2 linked regions of the Tunturibacter psychrotolerans genome follow. The protein of the gene in region 1 interacts with the protein of each later gene in a pairwise test. Links are inferred from orthologs where the notes say so. Each region holds a gene or a part of one and is shown on either strand. Other genes may lie near its edges. The genes, in order: nth and aceE.

The links.
Region 2: the proteins of nth (region 1) and aceE interact in binary tests that used the Escherichia coli proteins (3 or more experiments, as listed by UniProt). The link is inferred for Tunturibacter psychrotolerans from one-to-one orthologs.

The regions. Positions count from the first base shown.
Region 1 is NZ_CP132942.1:2,895,305-2,905,854, reverse strand. The notes cover bases 5,273-8,121. They hold nth (endonuclease III), read left to right. Parts: upstream 5,273-6,236; coding sequence 6,237-7,007; downstream 7,008-8,121. Other genes in these bases: RBB77_RS11965 (uroporphyrinogen-III synthase), read right to left, coding at 8,103-8,121; RBB77_RS11970 (class I SAM-dependent methyltransferase), read left to right, coding at 7,174-8,082; RBB77_RS11980 (chlorite dismutase family protein), read left to right, coding at 5,381-6,229; RBB77_RS11985 (DedA family protein), read right to left, coding at 5,273-5,311. Outside these bases: RBB77_RS12010 (hypothetical protein), read left to right, coding at 84-626; RBB77_RS12005 (inositol-3-phosphate synthase), read right to left, coding at 712-2,067; RBB77_RS12000 (KdsC family phosphatase), read left to right, coding at 2,226-2,801; RBB77_RS11995 (hypothetical protein), read right to left, coding at 2,875-3,813; RBB77_RS11990 (hypothetical protein), read left to right, coding at 4,315-4,620; more of RBB77_RS11985, read right to left, coding at 4,685-5,272; more of RBB77_RS11965, read right to left, coding at 8,122-8,867; RBB77_RS11960 (GYD domain-containing protein), read left to right, coding at 8,982-9,278; hemC (hydroxymethylbilane synthase), read right to left, coding at 9,397-10,371; RBB77_RS11950 (hypothetical protein), read left to right, coding at 10,392-10,550. UniProt on the Escherichia coli protein: DNA repair enzyme that has both DNA N-glycosylase activity and AP-lyase activity. The DNA N-glycosylase activity releases various damaged pyrimidines from DNA by cleaving the N-glycosidic bond, leaving an AP (apurinic/apyrimidinic) site.
Region 2 is NZ_CP132942.1:2,762,806-2,773,685, forward strand. What follows is about bases 3,923-7,101. They hold aceE (pyruvate dehydrogenase (acetyl-transferring), homodimeric type), read right to left. Parts: upstream 6,799-7,101; coding sequence 4,123-6,798; downstream 3,923-4,122. Other genes in these bases: RBB77_RS11470 (thiamine pyrophosphate-dependent enzyme), read right to left, coding at 3,923-4,005; argJ (bifunctional glutamate N-acetyltransferase/amino-acid acetyltransferase ArgJ), read right to left, coding at 7,067-7,101. Also shown: RBB77_RS11460 (GumC family protein), read right to left, coding at 1-1,042; RBB77_RS11465 (capsule assembly Wzi family protein), read right to left, coding at 1,151-2,887; more of RBB77_RS11470, read right to left, coding at 3,166-3,922; more of argJ, read right to left, coding at 7,102-8,305; RBB77_RS11485 (Gfo/Idh/MocA family oxidoreductase), read right to left, coding at 8,844-9,917; RBB77_RS11490 (FGGY family carbohydrate kinase), read right to left, coding at 9,920-10,324; RBB77_RS11495 (TolC family protein), read left to right, coding at 10,512-10,880. UniProt on the Escherichia coli protein: Component of the pyruvate dehydrogenase (PDH) complex, that catalyzes the overall conversion of pyruvate to acetyl-CoA and CO(2).

The sequences.
Region 1 (10,550 bases):
GTGATATCAGATGGCACCCATCCGCCTCCGGGCCAGGTTGCGGATCTACATAAAAAAATGTGAAAGATGATGAGGAGACTTCTGTGACGACGAAAAATCTTCTGTCAATCAGTCTGGCGTCAATCTTGATTTTGACTGGCGTGTCTCGTGGTCAAAGTTCGGCGCAAACACGTGCTCAAAGTTCGGCGCAAACACCCTCAGATAACTCAGCCCAGAGCACCAATACCGATCAGGATATCGACTTACTCAGGAAGGACATTCGCTCTCAGAAAAAGCAGATCATTGCCGCGAATCTTCAGCTGAGTGATACCGAGGCAGTGAAGTTCTGGCCTCTTTATGACCAGTACACGGCAGAGCTGGTCAAGATCAATGATGCGAAATATGGGGTCATTAAGGAATACGCCAACACCTACAACGGCTCGCTCACGGACGATCATGCCTTGGCATTGACTCGTAACTTGCTGACAGTCGATCAGCAGGCGGCGCAGTTGCGACTCAAGTACGTTCCGATTTTCAGCCAGGTAATCTCCGGCAGAAAGACCGCGCTATTTTTCCAAATGGATCGGCGCCTCGTCATGCTGATTGACTTGCAGCTGGCGTCGCAAGTTCCTCTGATCCAGCCTTAGGGTGAGCAGGCCATCTCGTTAACGGAAGAGGCGGCTGAAAGAGATTTTCTTTGCAGCCGCCTCTACGTTTTGATTTCGAGCGTTGCTAGTCGCCGTAGTAGTCGAGGCCGAGGTGAGTGATGAGGTCTTCGCCCATGATGTGACGGAGAGTGTTCTTCAGCTTGATATGCTGGATGAAGAGGTCGTGCTCCGGGTAGACGCCGGGTGCGGAGTCGGGATCTTTGAAGTAGAAGCTGAGCCACTCCTGAATACCGAGGCCACGCAGTAAGGGTGTGCGGGCGGCGAGATCCATGAAGAGGATCAGGTCAAGGGCGAGCGGTGCAGCGAGGATGGAGTCGCGGCAGAGGAAGTCTACCTTGAGCTGCATGGGATAGCCGAGCCAGCCGAAGATGTCGATGTTGTCCCAACCCTCTTTGTTGTCGCCGCGAGGTGGGTAGTAGTTGATGCGGACCTTGTGGTAGAGGTCCTTGTAGAGGTCGGGGTGAAGTTCAGGCTGGAAGATGTGTTCGAGTACGCCGAGCTTCGAGACTTCTTTGGTCTTGAAGGAGTCGGGATCGTCGAGGACTTCGCCATCGCGGTTGCCGAGGATGTTGGTGGAGTACCAGCCGCTGACGCCGAGATTGCGCACTTTGAAGGCAGGGGCGAGGACGGTCTTGATGAAGGTCTGGCCGGTCTTGAAGTCCTTGCCGCAGATGGGAGCGTTCATCTTTTTGGAAAGCTCTTGCAGTGCGGGGATGTCGACGGTGAGGTTTGGTGCGCCGTTGGCGAAGGGGATGCCTTCTTTGAGCGCGGCCCAGGCGTACAACATCGAGGGGGAGATGCCGGGGTCGTTGTCGACGAGGCCCTTCTCGAAGGCTTCGAGGGTCTGGTGGACGGCGGTCTGCTCGAGGTAGATCTCGGTGGAGCCGCACCAGATCATGACCTGGCGGTCGGTCTTGGTTTTGAACTCGGCGATGTCGTTGCGGATCTGGTTGGCGAGGTCGCACTTGTTTTTGCCGGTCTTGACCTTCTGGCCGGTGAGGCGCTTGACGTAGTGCTGGTCGAAGACGGCGGGCATGGGCTCGATGGACTCGAGGAAGGGACGCATCTGTTCGAGCTGATCGCGGTCGAGGACCTGTGCGGTCTTGGCTGCGTCGTAGAGGTTGCCGCCGAAGATGTCCCAGCCGGTGAAGACGATGTCGTTGAGGTCGGCGAGGGGAACGAATTCTTTGATGAGTGGGCTGCGGGCGTCAGTACGTTTGCCAAGGCGGATGGTAGCCATCTGCGTGGTGGACCCGATGGGTTTGGCGAAGCCGCGTCGAATGGCTTCTACGCCGGCGATGAGTGTGGTGGCGACAGCTCCCATGCCGGGAATCATGACGCCTAGTTTTCCAGTGGCAGGCTTGATGGTTGCCGCGGCTTGCGCAGCGGATGCTGGCTTAGCGGCTGGGGGTGTAGACATTCTTGGCGGTACCCTTCTATCGTGCGATATTCCGTGTAATGCGGACTCTTTAGTATCGCTTAGCGGGGAGGGTGGCGGCAAATGGGGTGGCGCGAGCGTGTGCACGCTCCGCAGTGCCGAGTGCGACCGTCGCCGATGTCTGCATTAGAATCGTTCGTATGACCGACATTGCTGTTGCCCTCGCTTCGCCCGATGTGCTGGCACGCGCCCGGAAGATTAAGCTTTTCCTGATGGACGTGGATGGCACCCTTACTGATGGTGGCGTCTGTCTGATTTCAGCGACTTCCCCTGATGGTGCGGCGACAGTGTCCGAGATGAAGGTATTCAACGCCCAGGATGGGCAGGGACTCTCGCTTGCCCACACGATGGGAATTCAAACAGGATTCATCACTGGTCGGTCCTCACCAGCTGTAGCCAGGCGCGCGGAGGAGCTGAAGGTCACTTTTGTCTATCTGGGACAGGCGAAAAAGACAGAGGCTTTCGAGGAGTGCATGCGAAAGGCTGGCGTGACGGAAGAAGAAGTTGCATATATGGGCGACGATTTGCCTGATATTCCTCTGGCACGGCGTGCGGGGCTGGCGGTATGCGTGGCCGATGGCGTGCCCGAGTTGCGGGCGGTCTGTCACTTCACGACTCGGCGACTTGCTGGGCGAGGCACCGCGCGCGAAGTAATAGAACTCATCCTGAAAGCACAGGGACGCTGGGAAGAGGCCGTGCCGCTGGCGCTTGCGTAATACATCGGGGCGTCCGTTTCGATTTTTGATTTGGCCCTATTTGTGGACGAATCGACAGCGACTGCTCCACGAGCTAGTTGCTGCCCGAATCTGCGCCCGGCGCTGAAGCCTTGTCCCGATAGTACGTAGGTTTCCATCGCAACAGGTTGGCGGCCGACTTGCATGGTGTCATCCAGAAGAGCGTCGTCAGGTAGAAGCGATTTTTAACATGTTCATGGATCTTCGGCATGATGTATCGGTCGATCGCATCCTCACCAACATTCCAGCCGAATCCGTACACTGGCGTGATCACGAAATCCTGAAATCCTGTTTCATTGGTCGTGCGGCCAAGATGGGCGACATAATAGGTATTTCGTCCGCTGTTGCCGATCGAAGCTTCGCTCACCGGCCCAACTTTCCATTGAGCGCTGTACACGGCAGAGTACGCCATCGCCTTCAGCCTGGACCGCCAGTAATTTCCGTTGTTCTCGAACACCAGCGCACGTGCCTTCGGGTCGTTCTGTTCAAAGATGCTGCTTACAATTGCGCCCATCATCGGATGCCCGACGTCGTGCACGATGAAGGTCGTATCATCCGACCATTGATACCAGCGGTAGTGCTCAACGCAAAATACATACGTGGACCAATAAGGATTTGTTGTAAGGTCGTGCCGGGTCTCGGAGTCCAACAGAATGTTCCCCGAGTGCTGGGCCGTAAGAAACTCGAACGACTGCCACAGTATCGGCAACCAGTGCACCTTGCAGGCCTTTCCGCGGATTCTACCGGTCTCGCATCCCTCGGTCAGCTGCTCTCGGGCAATCTCCTTCTCCGTCGCCGGTGCCGCTACGGTTGTCTCAATGCCTGAATTATCGCTGGCTTCCTCGTTCGATCGAGAGCTGATCGCCCCTGCAGTTGAAATCAGTGCGGGTAACGGAGCATCGGGCAGAGATTCGAGCGACGCTCTCCCTTCGGCCGAACCTGTCTTAGGCTCGGCGGCTTCACGAGCACCCGCAAAGGCAGTGGAAGTGCCCATCAGAAGAAAGATACCGAACGTTCCAGACAGTGAACTGAGAAGGCATCTGCGGTAGAGGGATCGGGTCAAGTTTAGCTCCGAAGATTGGGGAACACGAGCTGGGGAGTGCAATGTTCGAGCGCGAAGAGACGAGGTCCAAGAGGCGCAGCCGAGCGTACTCGACGAGACTCACCAAAAGCAACGCCAAATTTGTCGACAGTGAGTTTCGTGTTCGAAGAGTTAATAGCGCCGTTCGTTCTGGGCTTGCTCAGCCTCTCCGCGAACAGCTATAGTGATGCGCGATCCATAGTGAACTGCAAGGGGAGTAGCAGAATTCGCGCCTGCTTTTTACACTTCGTGATTTGCTTTAGCCTGCTCCCGACTGCTTCCGCAGCGGGGCAGGCGCAGTCGTCGACAGCAGGGTGGCAAGTCGTAGAGACTCTTAAATCGGGCACCTCGATCCGAATCACACTGACCAAAGAGAGGTTTTTTTGCGCCTTTGACTCAGCCGACGAGAATGGGTTGGTCTGCCACAAGCGACAAGCTGGCGTTGAGCACTCTATCTCGCTGCAGAGGGATGATATTCAGCTTATCCGAGCACGGAACGCGACCTGGTCGGTCATCGGCGGAACCCTTGTTGGAGCTGGGCTCGGCGCGGGGATCGGCGCCATCGTCGACGCTGGGATCAAGAACCCGGAGACCACGAATAATGCCAAGTTCACGGGCGGTTTGGCCCGCGCTGGCGGTCTCTTAGGAGCTTTGATGGGCCTTGCCACGGAGTTCGTGCCGGGCAAGTTGCTTTACAAAAGCGAGAGTCAACATCGTTGAAGCCAGCGTTACTGGTTCGGACGCAGGATTGAAATTTCTATTTACCAACGGTAGACCGTAATGCCTAAGCGGGTTCGGTGCGGATGCGGTTTTTCCAGTGGGATACGACGAACCAGATGAAGCCGATGATGATGACGGCTTCTACGCCGAGGTGGAAGCGGTGAAAGATCTCTTTGAAGCGGGGGTTGGTGTTCCATGTGGCGCCTAGCTTCATGCCGATATAGGCGAGGGCGTAGCACCAGGGCCAGGAACCGATGAAGGTGTAGATGTGGAAGCGGAGCTGGTTCATCTTCGCGACACCGGCGGGGAAGGCGATGAAGGTGCGCACGATGGGGAGCATGCGCCCAATGAGCACGGTGATGGAGCCGTATTTGGCGAAGAAGTGATCGACGAGGTCGAGGTCTCGGCGACTGAGGAGCATCATGCTGCCGTAGCGCTCGACCATGGGGCGTCCGCCCTTTGCGCCGACCCAGTAGGCGGGAATGGAGCCAAGGTTCGAGGCGAGGGAGGCCACAGTGGCGAGGATGATGAGCTGGAGTTGCGTATGCGCGAGGGCATAACCAGCGAGCGGCATGATGACTTCGGAGGGGATGGGGATACAGGCAGACTGGATGGCCATGAGGAGGACAACACTGGCGTATCCGCCGCTGGCGATGGCGCCGATGAGGAGGGCAATAATCTTCTCTGACATGTAACTCCAGTATACGAGGTGAGGGTTGGGTGAGGATGAGCTAGCATGGAAGAGTCAGGAGAAGTACCCATGTCGAATACTGCTACCGATGCCACTGCTACTACTGCTATCAATGACAACTCCGCTTCTGCAAGCTCCTCTTCTGCGGCTTCCATTGCAGCCCCTGGCCAAGTGGGAAGGCCCGCAAGCAGCTATGGCGCGGCCCCGCATGATCCGTCGAAGCCGGCGGTGAAGCGGCAGATTGTTTGCTTCAGCTTCTATAAGGTGATGCCTGAGTGGCGGAGACTGCCTGCGGACGAGAAGGCGAAGCATAAGGCGGCGTTTGCCGATGTGCTGACGAAGTGGAATAAGCCGGGGGAGTTTGTTTCGTTGACGTACTCGACGATTGGGACGCGGGGCGATGTGGATATGTGCGTCTGGTCGATTGGGTATGGCGTGGATGAGTTGAATGAGATGCGCAGTGAGTTGATGAGGACGCCGCTTGGTGGGTATCTGAATTCGCCGCATAACTTTCTCGCGATGACGAAGCGCTCGCAGTATCAGATTGATCGTCCGGATGAGAGCGAGGGCGAAGGGCGTGGCGCGATTCGTCCGGGGGGACAGAAGTACATCTTTATCTATCCGTTCTGGAAGACGCGGCCCTGGTATTTGCTGCCTGCTACAGAGCGGAAACGGCTGATGGATGAGCATATTCGGATTGGGCTGATGTATCCGCGGGTGAAGCTGAATACGACTTACTCGTTCGGGATCGACGACCAGGAATTTGTGGTGGCGTTTGAGACAAACTTTCCGGAGGACTTTCTGGATCTCGTGCAGCAGCTTCGGGAGACTGAGATCAGTATGTATACCCTGCAGGACACGCCGATCTTCAGCTGTGTAAGGGTTCCGGCGGCGGAGATGCTGGACCGGTTGGGTTAGAGCGCGCATGGCGAAGACTACCGTTGTTCGAACTGCTGCGAAGGCTAAGGCTGTGGTTGGGGCGAAGGCGCGGGCTATTGCGAAGTCTGAGCCTGTCGCAGCTAAGAAGAAAATCGGAAAGACAGTGAATCCGCTGGCGCCGGAGCGGATTGCGGCGATTCTGGATGCACTGCGGAAGACTTATCCAGGAGTGGTTTGCGCGCTGAATCACAAAGGCGCGTGGGAGCTGACGGTGGCTACGATTTTGTCGGCGCAATGTACCGATGTGCGGGTGAATCTGGTGACTCCGGCGCTGTTCAAGGCGTTTTCTACACCGAAGGCGATGGCTGCTGCTTCCCTCCCCGAGCTCGAAGATCTGATTCGGACGACTGGTTTTTTTCGCAATAAAGCGAAGTCGATTCAGGGTGCGGCTCGAGTGGTGACCGAGGAGTTTGGGGGGAAGGTGCCTCAGACGATGGAGGAGATACTCACGCTTCCGGGGGTGGCTCGGAAGACGGGCAACGTGGTGCTCGGGTCATGGTTCAACATTGCGGTGGGTGTTGTTGTCGATACGCATGTCATGCGGCTGTCGAAGCGGCTGGAACTGACCAAGGAGACTGCTCCTGAGAAGGTGGAGAAAGATCTGATGAAGATCATTCCGCAGGATCGGTGGATCGCGTTTTCGCATGAGCTGATTCATCATGGCCGGCAGATCTGTGTAGCGCGGAAACCGAAATGTGTGGACTGTACGCTGGAGAGGCTTTGCAACTCCGGGGATAAGACGTGGAGTTCCCATTGAGATATCCTCACTCCCCTACGACGTCGTCACCGGTTTAGAGAAATTCCAATCTAATATAGGGGAAGCGGTCACTCGCAAGTCCAATTCCTTCCGCGGTTGCGATCAAGCTCAGTCAACCTTTGGAATGCAGGTCCCGGGTAAATTACGCGTCGCTGTGGGAGAGAGAATGTCCGAAGTTGACTATTCTGTGGGACAGAAGTGCCCGTTGTGTTCAGGTGGGAACATAGAGATCTATATTGACGCGAAGGGTGGGACCCTTGCCGCAGACGCGCTGGGATCATCGCGGACGAACGTGACTCACGGAAAGATTCTTCGTTGCCAGTCGTGCCGATTTGTTTTCTCCGAGTTTCGGCCTGCGGATGAGGAGCTTCACACGCTTTATCGGCAGATGGACCCTACCGTGTACGAGAAGGAAGCGCCGGGGCGACTGAAGACTGCCGAGCGGCATTTGAAGATGGTGGGGCGACATATCTCGGGCGGGAAACTGGTGGACGTCGGATGCGCGTCGGGTTCATTTCTTGCTGTTGCCGCAGAGGCGGGATGGGCGGTAACCGGAGTGGAGCCTTCGGAGGTACTCGCAAAGCGCGCTAAAGAGGCGCTTCGCGGTCGCGGCGAAGTGTACTGCTCTACGCTTCAGGAGGCGAATCTTGCTCGCGCGTCTTTCGATGCGCTTACCCTGTGGGATGTGCTGGAGCATGTCACCGACCCGGTGTCCTTTTTAGGTGATTGCGCAGGCTTGCTGAAACCTGGGGGATATCTGTTTGCGAATCTGCCGGATATCAGCAGCATTCAGGCCAGAGTGCTTGGCGAGCGCTGGCCTTTGCTTCTTGCAGAACATCTGAATTATTTTGACCGGGATACTCTGAAGCTTTGCGGAGAGAAGAATGGCTTGAAGTGGGTGGCCTTCGATCGTCGCCCGGCTTCGTTTACGTTGGAATATATTCTCTACCGGCTGTCGCAGCATCGGATTCCTGCGAGCGAGTTCGGATATCGCATGGTGCAGAAAAACGCTTTGGGCAGTATGAGTATTCCGATCTACCTGGGAGAGACGTTCGCGGTGTGGACGCGGTCTTAGCGTTGCTGCGTGGGTTGGTTTTAGGTGAGTTTGGTTAGAAGGGATCGGACGAGGTCGGGGATGGTGGCTTCGGCGGCTTCGAGGGTGGGTTCATAGCCGAGGTCGCGAAGGGTTTGGCTGGTGACCGGGCCTATGGATGCGAGAATGATGTCTGGCGGGAGGGTGAGGCCGGCGGTCTCGAGCAGTGCGATGAGGTTGCGGGCTGTCGAGGCGCTGGTGAAGCTGATGGCGTCGGGATAGTTTGCGGGGGCGCTGAAGATGGCTTGAAGCGCGGGGATCGAGTCGACGGGAATCTGGTTGCGGTAGGCTTCGGCGATGGTGACGATGGCTCCGGCGGCGGTGAGGGCTTCGGGGATTGTGTCGCGAGCTTCGGCAGCGCGGACTAGGAGGAAGGATTTGCCGGAGGCCTCGGGGAGGAGCGCTTCGGCGAGAGATTCGGCGATGTATTGCGGGGGGACGAGATCGACGGTGAGGCCGATATTGTTGGCGGCGCGCAGGGTGGCGGGGCCGATGACAGCGATGTGTCTGGGGAGTTGGGTGAGGCGCTGGAACTGGGCACGACGATGGAAGGCTTCGACGGCGTTGGCACTGGTGAAGACGAGCCAGTCGTAGGTGCGGAGACAGGTGAGGGCGGCGTCGAGAGGTGCGTAGGTTTCGGGTGGGGCGATCTCGATGGTGGGGATGAGGATGGGGGTCGCGCCGAGAGCTTCCAGTTGCGTTGCCAGTTCGGAGGCCTGGTGGCGTGTGCGGGTGATGAGGATGCGTTTGTTGGTCAGGATTGGCATCCTCTGGATATTGTATGTCTCGCCGACGGTGCGGGCATTATGTGGAGTGAATTGGGCTCTTGTTGACTTGATTCTCATGCCCGGCCTAGGATGCCGCACCAAGGAGAGAAGCTCATGCCAACTTATATTTCGCTCGGCCGCTGGACCCCACAAGGGGCGCATACGATGAAGGAGAGTCCTGCGAGGCTGGAGGCCGCGAAGAAAGCGTTTGCGGCGGACGGCGTCAAGATGCTGCACTTTTTTCTGACGATGGGGACTCACGACATGGTCATCATTACCGAAGCACCAAACGATGAGGTGATGGCGAAGGCGATCCTATCGACGATTGCAAAGGGAGGCATTACAACACAGACCGTACGTGCTTTTACGGAAGACGAGTACAAGGGACTCATGAAAGGTCTCCAGCTCTGATTGGAAGCGCAGTGTCCGAAGATCGGCAGAGTGGAGCGATGTTACGTTCCCTGGAACGGCAGGGGTCTTGTTGATTTTGCGCGGCGCTGGAGATACAGCGCCGCTTCGAGGATGATCTTCAGACGGCTGGAGCAGCAAGGAGATCGAGGGCGCCTTTGGATTTGAGATCATCGGCGACGCAAAGGCCTAGATTGATGGGGTCGGAGTTGTTGGTGGCTTCGGTTTCGACCTGGACCATGGATTCGCCATCGGGTGAGACTACCTGAGCGACCATCTTCCACTTCCCTTCTTCGTGGAAGCAGTGAGCGCCGATGGGAAGAGAGCAGCCGCCGCCGAGCGCGTCGAGTGTGGTGCGTTCGGCTTCAATGGCGAAGCGCGTGTAGGGATGCTCGAGGAAGGCGATGGCGCTTCGGATGTAGGCGTCGCGGGCTTCGTCGATGACGTGCGATTCGCTGCGGGTTTCGAGGGCAAGCGCACCCTGGCCCGGGGCGGGACAGAGTTCACAGGGAGAGAAGCGCTGGTGGACGGATTCGGTGCGCTTGAGGCGGTCGAGGCCGGCGGCGGCGAGGACGAGGGCGTCGCATTGGCCCTGCTCGAGCTTGCGGAGTCTGGTGTCGATGTTGCCGCGGACTTCGACGAAGGTGACGTCGGGGCGGAGTGCGAGGATCTGTGCGCGACGACGCGGGCTGGTAGTGCCGATGCGGCCTCCGGTGGGGAGGGTATGGAGCGCCCAGTATGGCTCGCAGACCCAGACGTCGCGGGCGTCGGCGCGTTTTGGGATGGCGGCAAGGGTGAACTGAGAGGCGAGCTTGGTGGGGAGATCCTTGAGGCTGTGGACGGCGAGGTCGATGCGGCCCTCTTCGAGGGCTTCTTCGATTTCTTTGATGAAGATGCCTTTGCCGTCGAGGTTCGGCGGTGGAACGAAGCCGGGCTGCTGCATGCGGTCGCCGGTGGTGCGGATGATCTCGAGTTCGACGTGATAGCCGGCGTCGCGGAGAGCGTAGAGGATATGGTTGGCCTGCCAGAGGGCTAATTGGGAGCCTCTGCTGCCGATGCGGATGGGATTACGGGGATTATTGTGCTCGGAACTCATATTCCTAATTAGGATACGGGATGCGAAGTGCGATGGTTGAGATACTTCTCATCAATTTGGCTGGAATGGAGGCGGGTTCCTCCACTTTGGGCGGAGTGGCATGCTCGGACATTGGGGCGGGGTTTGGGTGGACCATGGCTGGTATCGAACGAGTGGCTTCGGTGGAACGAAGCGAATTG
Region 2 (10,880 bases), 130 kb from region 1 along the record:
GCGTGATCAGGCGGTTTTGCTCGTCGTCGATCTCTTTGACGTACTCATCGATCTGCGCCCTGATGGCTTTGGCTTGCGGGTGATTCGGTCCCAGCGAAGACTCCAGCGTCGCATAGCTCGCTCTTGCTCCCGCGAGCTGTCCACGCAGCATGTTGAGCTCTCCTGGCGCCGTTCCTGGAGTCAACTCAATCGTACCTTCGAGCGTGTTGGGATCCATTCCGCTTACCACCCGGTAGCGGGCTTCGGCGATGATGCGCTGCAGCTTTGCCGCACCTGCCGCCCGGGCAAGGTCGTCAAGAGACGCGGTGATCTGATTGTGGGTCGGATCGAATCCCAGGATGCCGAGCCGACGCTGCATGTCCATCATCTGTTCCTGCGATGCCTCGACCTCCTGCTTCAAGCCATCAAGCGTGCCCGAAAGCCACACAGAGGCGCGCTGCGAAGACTCAAATCGCGTCTGATAGGTGTGTTGCATATAGTCCGCGATCACCTTGTTGACGATATCCGCCGAAAGCTTCGGATTCAGGCTGCTATAGCTGATGCGGATAATGTCAGTCTTCGGAACGATGGTGATGTGCAGGTTGCTCTGGATTCGATGGACCGTATCCTGCCTGGTATCGGCGTCATCCAGGCTCGCATGCTCCAGAGGGCCCTTCTGCTCGAGAAAGTCTGCGTTGTTGGCAAGATCCATCTGACGGCACACAGTCAGCATCAGCGAATCGCTCTTCAGGATCTCGATCTCGCTCAATAGTTTCGCGTTGGAATCGCCGCCATACTCCTGCACCGTGCTGACCCGGTATTCATTCGACGAGCCGGACCGAACTTGAATGCGCCCATAGGACTCATAGAGCTTTGGTTGGGATTCTGCTTTGAAGATGCCGTACGCAAGTGCAAGTAATGCCGCAATTATCAGGACCAGCTTGCGTTTCCGCAGCACAATCAGTGCTTCAGACAGCGTAGTATCTGTAACCGTAGTACTGAACCCTGCCTGGTTCGTTTCCGGAACACCCACAAGCGGCGGCTGCGTATTTTTAGAACCCATTCGCTCTAGTCTACCCGAGGGGGCCTTTGGGAAGGAGGATTAGATGAGCTATGGACTCTATATGGTCCAAAAGTGTTACCTGATTCGTAACACGCTCAGCCCGGGGCGCTAGTGAAGCGAAGGATAGGAACGTAACTGGGGATACCACGTAAGCTGCACTGCGGTCGAAGTATTCTTCTGAAGCCCTGGCATGTAGACCGGCGCCTTCCATTGCTCGTACTGAAACCATGCGTTTAGCTCGACGTCTTTTCCCAGTCGTTTCACCACGCTTGCCTTGTACTGGTTCTGCGTCGTTCCGCCGGGAATAAAGTTCGCAGGCGTCTTCTTATTCAAATATTCCAGTTGAACCCACTCGTTGCCCGATAGATGATAGGTCAGCCACGCCTGGCCACCCTTGGCCTCACGTCCAATCCAGTCCCCCATGATGAATCCCTTATTCGTATAGCCCTGCTTTTGAATGGTCTCCCAATAGGCAAATTGGCCGAGATGGGCCGACGAAACGCCCGGGTCAGTCGAGACAGCTTCCACCCTGAAATCCAACGCCCTGAGCCCGGGAATCTGCGAAAGATAGAGACCAGTTCTGTAAGACGCCCGGCGCGGAGCACTGATCGGCGTCACATCGTCATGCGAGATCGAGTCCACCACGAACGTCACGTATTTACGCAGGAAGGGAAGCCGGTACGAAGCATTGAAGTCGCTGAAACGTGCACCTGGGTCATCTCGACCTTGCTTCTCATCCCCAACCGTATCGTTCGGATCAAAGAAGCCCTTGAGAAAGAGGTGCAGGTTCACTGGCGCGTGTCCCGCACCACCGAAGATGATGGTCCGCGAAAAAGCGAACTCGAAGTTGTCCGTCGGACGGAACGAGAACATCTCCGAGTGCACCCAGGGAGCGCGTGGAACCGTATGCCCCTTCAGGCTGCCGTAGAAAAAGTCATAGCGGAGGGGGCCCATGATCTTTGAGACAAAAGGAATATAAAGCGGTTCCACCCGGTTGATGCGAAACGAGTAGATGTTCTCTGCATTGTTCGACCACGCCATCGAGCTGCCTGCCGCCGGCCCCAACCATGCGTCGCTCTTGCCCCCGGAGACCTCATGCCCAAGCACATGCACCGACGCATACGCCTCTACCAGGCGAAACGGATTCTCCTCCACAATCGGACCCAGCGGAATCGTGGGCTGACGTTCAGGAGGATAGGGATCGATGAAGTCGTTGATCGACAGAAGCATCGCCAGGTCGTTAGAGTATCCCGTCGCCGACGGCGCGTGTTGATACTCGCCGCGCACATAGAGCGAAACCGGCCCCCACTCCTCAACCGTGGATGCTCCTGCAATCGCGTTAAAGCCGGTCTGGTACGGTCTCCCGTAGTCATTGCTGATCGTCTGGCCAAGATGATAGCTGTCATTCAGAATCGGTCCGTCGATCCCCACCACCCGCGTGTACGACGAATCCAGTCCGTAGACGATGTTGCGCGAGATCAGGCCGCCGTCAGGATCCTCTGCGCTCAGGTAGTACAACAGCTTCGTCAGAATCGACTGAGCCTGCTCATTGTCGCTGTTGACGATGTCGCTCTGCGATTTTTGGAGCATGTGCAGAACGCTTCGTCGCGTATAGGGCCGCATGCTGAGGAACATCGTGTTGCAGAAGCCCATCGAGTAGAGCCTCGACAACTCCGGATACACCCAGCTGTCGACGGGAATATAAGTCGACCCCAGCCAATCCGTCGGCTCCTTCGGTTCCTGAGGAGCGTAGCCGGGATAAGCGACGTAAGGTTTTTCTGGAGTCGTTTGCGCCGGCACTACGACCGGCGGAGGTGTCGGCGCGGGAACCGGTAAACTGGGCATCGGGGCCTGCGATGGCGGCGGCTGTACCGCGTACGGCGGTTCGCTCGGTAGGGATCCGGCGGGAGCAGGTGTCGGGGCAGGATTGGAGGTGGGAGGGGACGCGGGAGGGGGCGTTGGCGTCTGCGCGATCGCTGTCGATGCGGCCCATACACTCAGCACCGCAAAACAAAGAGAAGCTTTGGTCCGCACTTACACCTCAATCCCGGGGCCTGAACGCCGACACCAGTGTAACCGCCCGCAACTTCCGGCTCGCAGTTACCAACTAATGACCCTGCAGCTCATTTAGACGATGAAATGCGCGTGCGAAGCCGCTCTCCAGCTTTTTCCAGCCAAGCCTCCGTACAGACCTTGCGGCCAAGCAGAAAGCTCTTCATCTGCGCCAGCGGATCGTCGGTGGAGTCTTTCCGCACTCCTTCCGCCCGATATCCTTTGCATTCAATCAGGACCGGACCGCCGCCACCTCGGATTCGTCCTAACGACTCCTGAGTCACCCGGTACAGAGCCACCGCATCGTTCGCATCCACAGGAAATCCCGGCATACCCCAGCCGCGTGCCTTCGCGCTTAGTTGGCGCACTCCGCCCTCATCTTTTTCGTCACTCGGCAAGACAACAAAGATCATCGGCAGCTCCAGCTTCGAAGCAGTCTGGAGGACCTGTCGCCACTCCTTTTTACCCGGCTGGTCGTGGCCAACATAAGCGACGACCAAGCTTCCGCGCTTCAGCGTCTTGAACGAGAGAGCGGCCCCCATCGCCATCGTCAGCCGGTTGCCCACATCGTCAACCCAAGGCAGAACGCGCGCCAGCGCACCCTCCCTCGCCAGCTTCGCCCCGTCGATCTTCCCTTCATGAAACTCCGCGACACGCCTCAGCAGGGAATCGAGCTGCGCCTTCGACGGCGCACCCGAGATCAGATCCATTACCACTCCAGCCTGCGAGTCGCTCACCAGATCCCCCGGCAGCAGTTCAAGAGCCGTGCTCACCCGGCAGGCCTCCTGCCCTCGGGTCGACCGCAGCTTTTGTCGCCCCTTCACGCCCTTCTGCAATCCCCGAATGTGTTCATCCAAAGCTCGGGCATCTGCCATCACTCCATACATCTGCAGCAGCTTCTTATTCGGCACCAAGGGATTCTCGTACGACCCTGCTTTGCTCAACCAACCCTCCAGGCAAATCTCCAATTACAAAACGAGAGGGTCCCCCGAAGGAACCCTCTTCGCCATCAAGCCGTTGAAAAGACCCTAGGCACGCGCCGGATCAGCCGCATCGACATCCAGACCAAGCTCGCCCATCGCCTTCTGCGCTGCTTTCGCTTTGAACTTGCCGTCACGCGCCAGCTTCGACAGCGTCGCTCCGACAATCGCCTCAGCACTTACTTCAAAGTGTCTGCGCAGATGCTCGCGGTTATCGCTGCGACCGAAGCCATCCGTCCCGAGCGTAACAAGCCGCGAAGGCAACCACGGCGATAGCAGATCCGGCACCGACTTCATGTAGTCGCTCGTAGCAATAATCGGTCCGGCCGAAGTTCCAAGCGCCTGCAGCACATACGGCACCTTCTCCTTCTCGGCAGGATGCAGCCGATTCCATCGCTCCACCGCCAGCGCATCCCGCCGCAACTCGGTATAGCTGGTCACACTCCACACATCGGCGTGCACGTTGTACTTCGAAGCCAGAATCTCCTGCGCCCTTAGCACCTCGTTCAGGATCGGCCCGCTGCCAAACAGCTGCCCCGTCGCCTCACCACTCGCAGGCTTCAGCTTGTACATTCCGCGCAGGATTCCCTCAGTGGAGCCCTCCGGCATCGCTGGCATCGTATAGTCTTCGTTGTACATCGTGATGTAGTAGAAGCAGTCTTCGCCCTTCTCATACATCCGACGAATCCCATCCTGAATGACCACCGCTAGCTCATACACGTACGCGGGATCGTAGGTCACGCAAGTCGGCACCGTGCTGGCGAGCACGATGCTGTGCCCATCCTGATGCTGCAGTCCCTCACCAAGCATTGTCGTACGCCCAGCTGTTCCGCCCATCAAAAAACCCTTGCCACGCGAGTCGGCAAACGCCCATACCATATCTCCGATGCGCTGAAATCCGAACATCGAGTAGTACATGTAGAAGGGAATCGTCGGCACTTTGTAGTTCACATACGCCGTGCCCGCCGCGGTAAACGAGGCCATCGCCCCCGCCTCCGTAATCCCTTCCTCGAGAATCTGACCATCCTTGTCCTCGCGGTAGTAGAGCAGCATATCCGCATCATGCGGCTCGTACTTTTGACCCTCGGGCGCGTAGATACCCACCTGCCGAATCGCCGACTCCAGCCCAAACGTCCTGCCTTCGTCCGGCACGATCGGCACAATCAGCTTTCCAATCGCCGGGTCCTTCATCAAGTGCCGCAGGATGCTCACGAATCCCATCGTCGTCGACACCGCACGTTTATTCGAACCCGCCGTCCACTCGCCAAAGTACTCGATCCCCGGTGCTTTGAAGTCGATCTTCGGCACCTCGCGCGTCGGCAGATATCCTCCAAGTTCCTTTCGCCGCTCCTGCATATAAACAATCTCAGGAGAACTCTGCGCCGGACGATAAGGCGTACCTGACTTCGCCGCCTCCTCCGGGATCGGAATCTCAAATCGCTTCACAAACGCCGCCAGCCCATCATCCGCCAGCTTCTTCTCCGAGTGCGTCGCATTCCTGCTCTGCGCCGAACCCAGCCCATGGCCCTTCACCGTCTTGGCCAGAATGACCGTCGGTCCGCCCTTATGCTCGGCCGCTCGCTTGTATGCGTTGTAGATCTTCGTGTGGTCGTGCCCACCGCGATGCAGCAACCCAAGCTCGTCATCGCTCATATCCTTTACCAGCTCCAACAGCTCCGGATACTTCCCAAAGAAGTTTTCTCGCAGGTAAGCCCCACCCTTGGCTTTGAAGGTCTGGTACTCGCCATCGACGCACTCTTCCATGCGTCGCAGCAGCAGCCCCGTATGGTCGCGCTCAAACAGCGCATCCCAATCCGAGCCCCACACCACCTTGATTACATTCCATCCAGCGCCGCGGAACACGCCTTCCAGCTCATCGATGATCCGCTTGTTGCCGCGCACCGGTCCGTCCAGCCGCTGCAGGTTGCAGTTCACCACGAAGATCAGGTTATCCAGCTTCTCGCGCGCCGCGACGGAGATCGCCCCAAGGCTATCGACCTCGTCCGTCTCGCCATCGCCCACGAACGCCCACACCTTGCGTTCGGTCGGCTCAATCAGTTTCCGGTTCTCCAGATACCGCATGAACCGCGCCTGATAGATGGCATTCAACGGCCCAATTCCCATCGACACTGTAGGGAAGTTCCAGAAGTTCGGCATCAGCCAGGGATGCGGATACGAGCTTAGCCCCGGCGTTTCCCGCAGTTCGTGGCGAAAGTTCTTCAGACGGTCGTCATCGAATCGCCCTTCCAGATAGGCTCGCGCATACACTCCCGGCGAAGCGTGACCCTGAAAGTAAATGAAGTCTCCCGGCTGTTCGTACCCGCCTGCCGTGTACTTGGCGTGGAAAAAGTGATTAAACCCAACCTCCAACAAAGTAGCCAGCGAGGAGTACGTCGAGATGTGGCCGCCAATCCCGGCGTCCTTTTTATTCTGACCATGAACCATCGCCATCGCATTCCAGCGAATCAGGCTCTCGACCCTGCGCTCCAGCGCTCTGTCGCCTGGATACGGAACTTCATCGTGTTTCGGAATAGTGTTGCGATACGGTGTCGTCAGTTCGCTCGGCGTCGGCACTCCTGCTTCGTGTGCGCGCTTGCGCAGAGCCTCCAGTAGCTCGGAGCCCTGCTCCCAGTCAGCGGCAACGACGTCGTCAAACGCCTCAATCCACTCCGAGACCTCGGCGGTAAAGTCCTGTTTGGCGGCTTCTTCCAGTTTCGTTGTCATAAGTCTTCTCGCACTCCCACGCTTATAACGATATAAGGCTTGCTCGAAAACGTCATCTACCCGCCGGACGGACCTCCTGCGCGGAGGGCGGTCACTTCGTGACGTGTTTACCTTTTCTTGACAACCCCAACCTCGCCAGTCCTCCCGTTGGTCGGAATCAAGAGCCGAGCAACGCGAGGCCCCGTACAGCTTGCCCCACCCAAACCGGTACACAAGTCACGAAGTGACCGCCCTCCGCGCAGGAGGCCCGTCCGGCAGGACATCGCCTTTAAGACGAATAATCCGCATTAATCCGCACATACTCTTCCGTCAGATCACACGTCAGAAACCGGCACTCCGCCTCACCCAGCCCAAGGTCAATCGTGATCGTGTAATCCCTCGCCTGCATCTCCGCATGCGCCGCCTCCTTCTGAAAGGCAGCCGACCGCACCCCCAGCTCAAACACCGGCTGCGCCCCAATCGTGATATTCACCAGCGCCGGGTCGAACGCCACCCCACTGTATCCCGCCGCCGCCAGCAGCCGCCCCCAGTTCGGGTCCGCACTCGACCAGGCCGTCTTGCACAGCGGCGAGTGAGCAATCGCCTTCGCAATCTGCTTTGCCTCCGCCTCTGTCCGCGCGCCGGTGATATGCAGTGTCACCACATGCCCCACGCCTTCGCCGTCGTCCACTATCTGATACGCAAGCGATCCGCATACCAACTTCAAAGCGTTCGCAAATGGCTCCTGCGTGCGCGCATCCAGCTTCACCCCACTCGCTCCACTGGCCAGCAACAGCACTGTATCGTTGGTCGAAGTATCCCCATCAATCGAGATCGAATTGAAGCTGCGCTCCACCGCAGGCTCCAGCAACCCGCGTAGCTGCTCGCTCTCCGCCGCGATGTCGCTGAACAGATAAACCAGCATCGTTGCATGCGCCGGTCCCACTGGCCCTCCAAGCTGAGGATGGATCATTCCCGCGCCCTTCGCCACGCCGAAGATCCGCACCTCAACTCCATCGACGTCGACAGAAGCTCTCGCCACCTTCATCTTCGTATCAGTGGTCATAATGGCCTGCGCAAATGAATCCGCGTGCTCCGGCGTCGCGCCCATCACCTGCTCCAACTCAGGCAGCACAGCGAGGACCTTCTCCGCCGGAAAGGGAACTCCGATGATTCCTGTCGAGGAAGGGAACACTTCGTCGAAGATGCAGTGAAATCTCTCCGCTGCCGCTACGCACGTCTGGACGCACGCGTCTACTCCCGGCTGTCCGGTCGCGCAGTTTGCATTTCCCGCATTCACCAGCACCACGCTCACGCGACCACCGGTCGAAGCCATATGCCGCCGCCCAACGGTTACCGGGGCCGCCACGACTTGGTTCTTCGTAAACATCGCTGCGCCATTTGCACCCTTGGCCGCAACCGCGACGGCGACATCCGCGTTGCCGCTAACCTTGATTCCCGCCTTTACCGCACCCCACACAAATCCCTGTGGCAGCCCCTGCGTCTTCAAAATCTGCTCATTCTCCATACCTCTACTCTACAATTCCGCAGCAAAGTGGAAATTCGCCGCCGCATTTGGTCGCCGCAGGTTGCCGCCGTGTGCGCCGTTGCCTTGACCTCGCCTTGCGGTTGCTTTGCCTTTGCATTTCTAGTTGTCATCCTCGAAGGGGATCTGCTGTCATCCCTCTCGCTCTGAGCAAATAATCCCTTCAACGGAAAGAGGCATCCACCGCCAACGGCGAGCTGTTGAAACATCCATTCCGCGTCATCCCCGTACAAATCCGCCTCCAAAAACCTGTCAAGCCCCCAAGTCACGAAAACCCGCGCCAATCCAGCACATTCGCGTGGCGTATGAGTTATGCCCGGTTCGCTACAATAGATAGCAAAGAGAAGCCCCGGCACCCACCGGGGCTTTTCTTTAGAAAGAGATAAAAACCCGTAACCCATTTATTTGGGCGAATTTGCCTGTAACCCCTTTTGTATGACGATTTTGCAGCGAGACGTTCTTGCAAACTGCACAAACAAAAGGTGTTATAGGGGATGCCCCGAGGGAGGTGCCCTCAACCTCAAAAGGCGATCTGCAAGGTGCGGCCCTCGAGCGAACTCTGTCGAGCTAGCTCAAGCAGTTTTATGGTCCAATACCCGTCCTCGGGCCTAACCGCCAACTCGGCCGTGCCGTTGATCGCATCGCGAACATTGGCATAGTAGTTGCGATAGTCACCCAGTTCTGTCCTCACCTTCGTCCGGGTCAGCGTGCCGGGGTCGTTCGGGTTAGGGGCAACGGTCAAAGTGCCCCAGTGCTCCTCGGCATCGGCCAGCCACTCGCCCTGCCCAATGTGAGGCAGCTTTGCTCCGCCAAGCAACGCCGGTTCCTGCGGGTCGAGGCCAAACTTCTTGAAGCTGCCCCGAGTCCCATGCAGCAGAAAGCGCGGTGCTGCATCGCAAGCCAGCATGCTCGAACGGCAATGCGCACGCATCTTCGGGTACTCCAGCGTGATATCGAACGCATCCTCGATATCGGTCGAGTCGCGATCCATCCGGACGCTGGCCGTAATTCCCTGCGGTGCACCAAACAGCGTCAACACCTGGTCCACAAGGTGTGGGCCAAGATCGAAAAGAAGCCCGTTGCAGCCGTTAGCGCCTTCTTTCCAGGTGTTCTCGCGAGGCATCGGCCGAAAGCGGTCGAAGTGCGACTCGTAGGTCACCAGACGCCCCACCGATTCGTCCTTCAAAATCTTCACCACGGTCAGAAAATCGCCATCCCAGCGCCGATTGTGAAACGGAGCCAAGACCCGCCGCTGCTTCAACCCGAGTTCTTTCAGCTCCAAAGCCTCCGCGCTTGTTGCAGCGAACGGCTTATCGACCACCACATGTTTTCCAGCCAACAGAGCCTGTTTCGCAAGATCAAAGTGAGTCTCATTCGGAGTTCCAACCACGACAAGCTGGATCGCTGGATCGCTCAAAGCCTCCTCAAACGACCGCAGAATCCGAGCCGAAGGATAAGCCTTCCCAGCCTCATCGCCCTTGCGCTGAACAATCGCCTCCAACTTCAGCCCAGGAACAGCGCTCACAAACGGAGCGTGAAACACCTGTCCTGCTAACCCAAACCCAATAATGGCAACCCCAATCTCACCAGCCATCTTCAACTCCTCGCAATCTCTTGTAACGCCGGATAGATCCGACGATACTGTTTATGAGCCTGATCCATCACAGCGGCGTTCTTCGGCGCAATCGTCTGCGCCACGTGAACCGTCGCCGCACAAGCTGCCTCCACACTCTGCCACACTCCGGTGCCTGTTCCAGCCAGCAACGCCGCACCAAACGCTGCTCCCTCTTCAGCCACCAGCACAAATTCACTAGCCGCCATAACTCCTGCCAGAGCTTCGCGGGTGGCCCGCCACCAGTCTTCGGGGTCCTGCTCCGCCCAACCAATCTGTGCTGAATGGATCCCTGCGTGCTCGCTTGCGGAGGAGGCGACGACTGCGCCGGAGAGGTCGATCAGCACGGCTCGGGTTCCCCCAGTTCCAACGTCAATCCCCAGAAGCATGTACGGAGTCCTCAAGACAAGTTTGATGAGAGTGTACCGAATGCATCTTTTGAAGATTTTTGACAATCGGGCGCATCATTAAGTCATACGAGTAATTTGCGACAACACCAATGACTTCTATAGTTGTGCCGGGCCTGCCATAAACTAGTCCGTGAATCCAATCAAGATGCAGGGTACGATCAAACGTATGAATAAAAGCAAAACAACGGACGCTGCTTGGGCGTCGGTTCGTTCTGTCGGGTTTTGCCTCTTTCTAGCCTGCAATCTGTCTTATGCACAGGCACAGGGCAGCCAGACGGCGCAGACGCCAGCCAGCGGACCCAGTACCGCCACCAATAGCTCCGTCGTCGCGAACGCCCAACAGAGTTTGTACACCGCTACCGGGCAAAACGGGGCTCAGCCGACACAGGACTCCTTCAAGGGAAGCGTGGTCACGGGCAAGGCTACAGACGGGGTTCTCGATCTCTCGCTCGACGACGCCATTCAACGCGGCCTGCGGCAGAACCTCGGTCTCATTCTGCAGACCTCGTCGGTGAAAAACGCCGCCGGTCAGCGT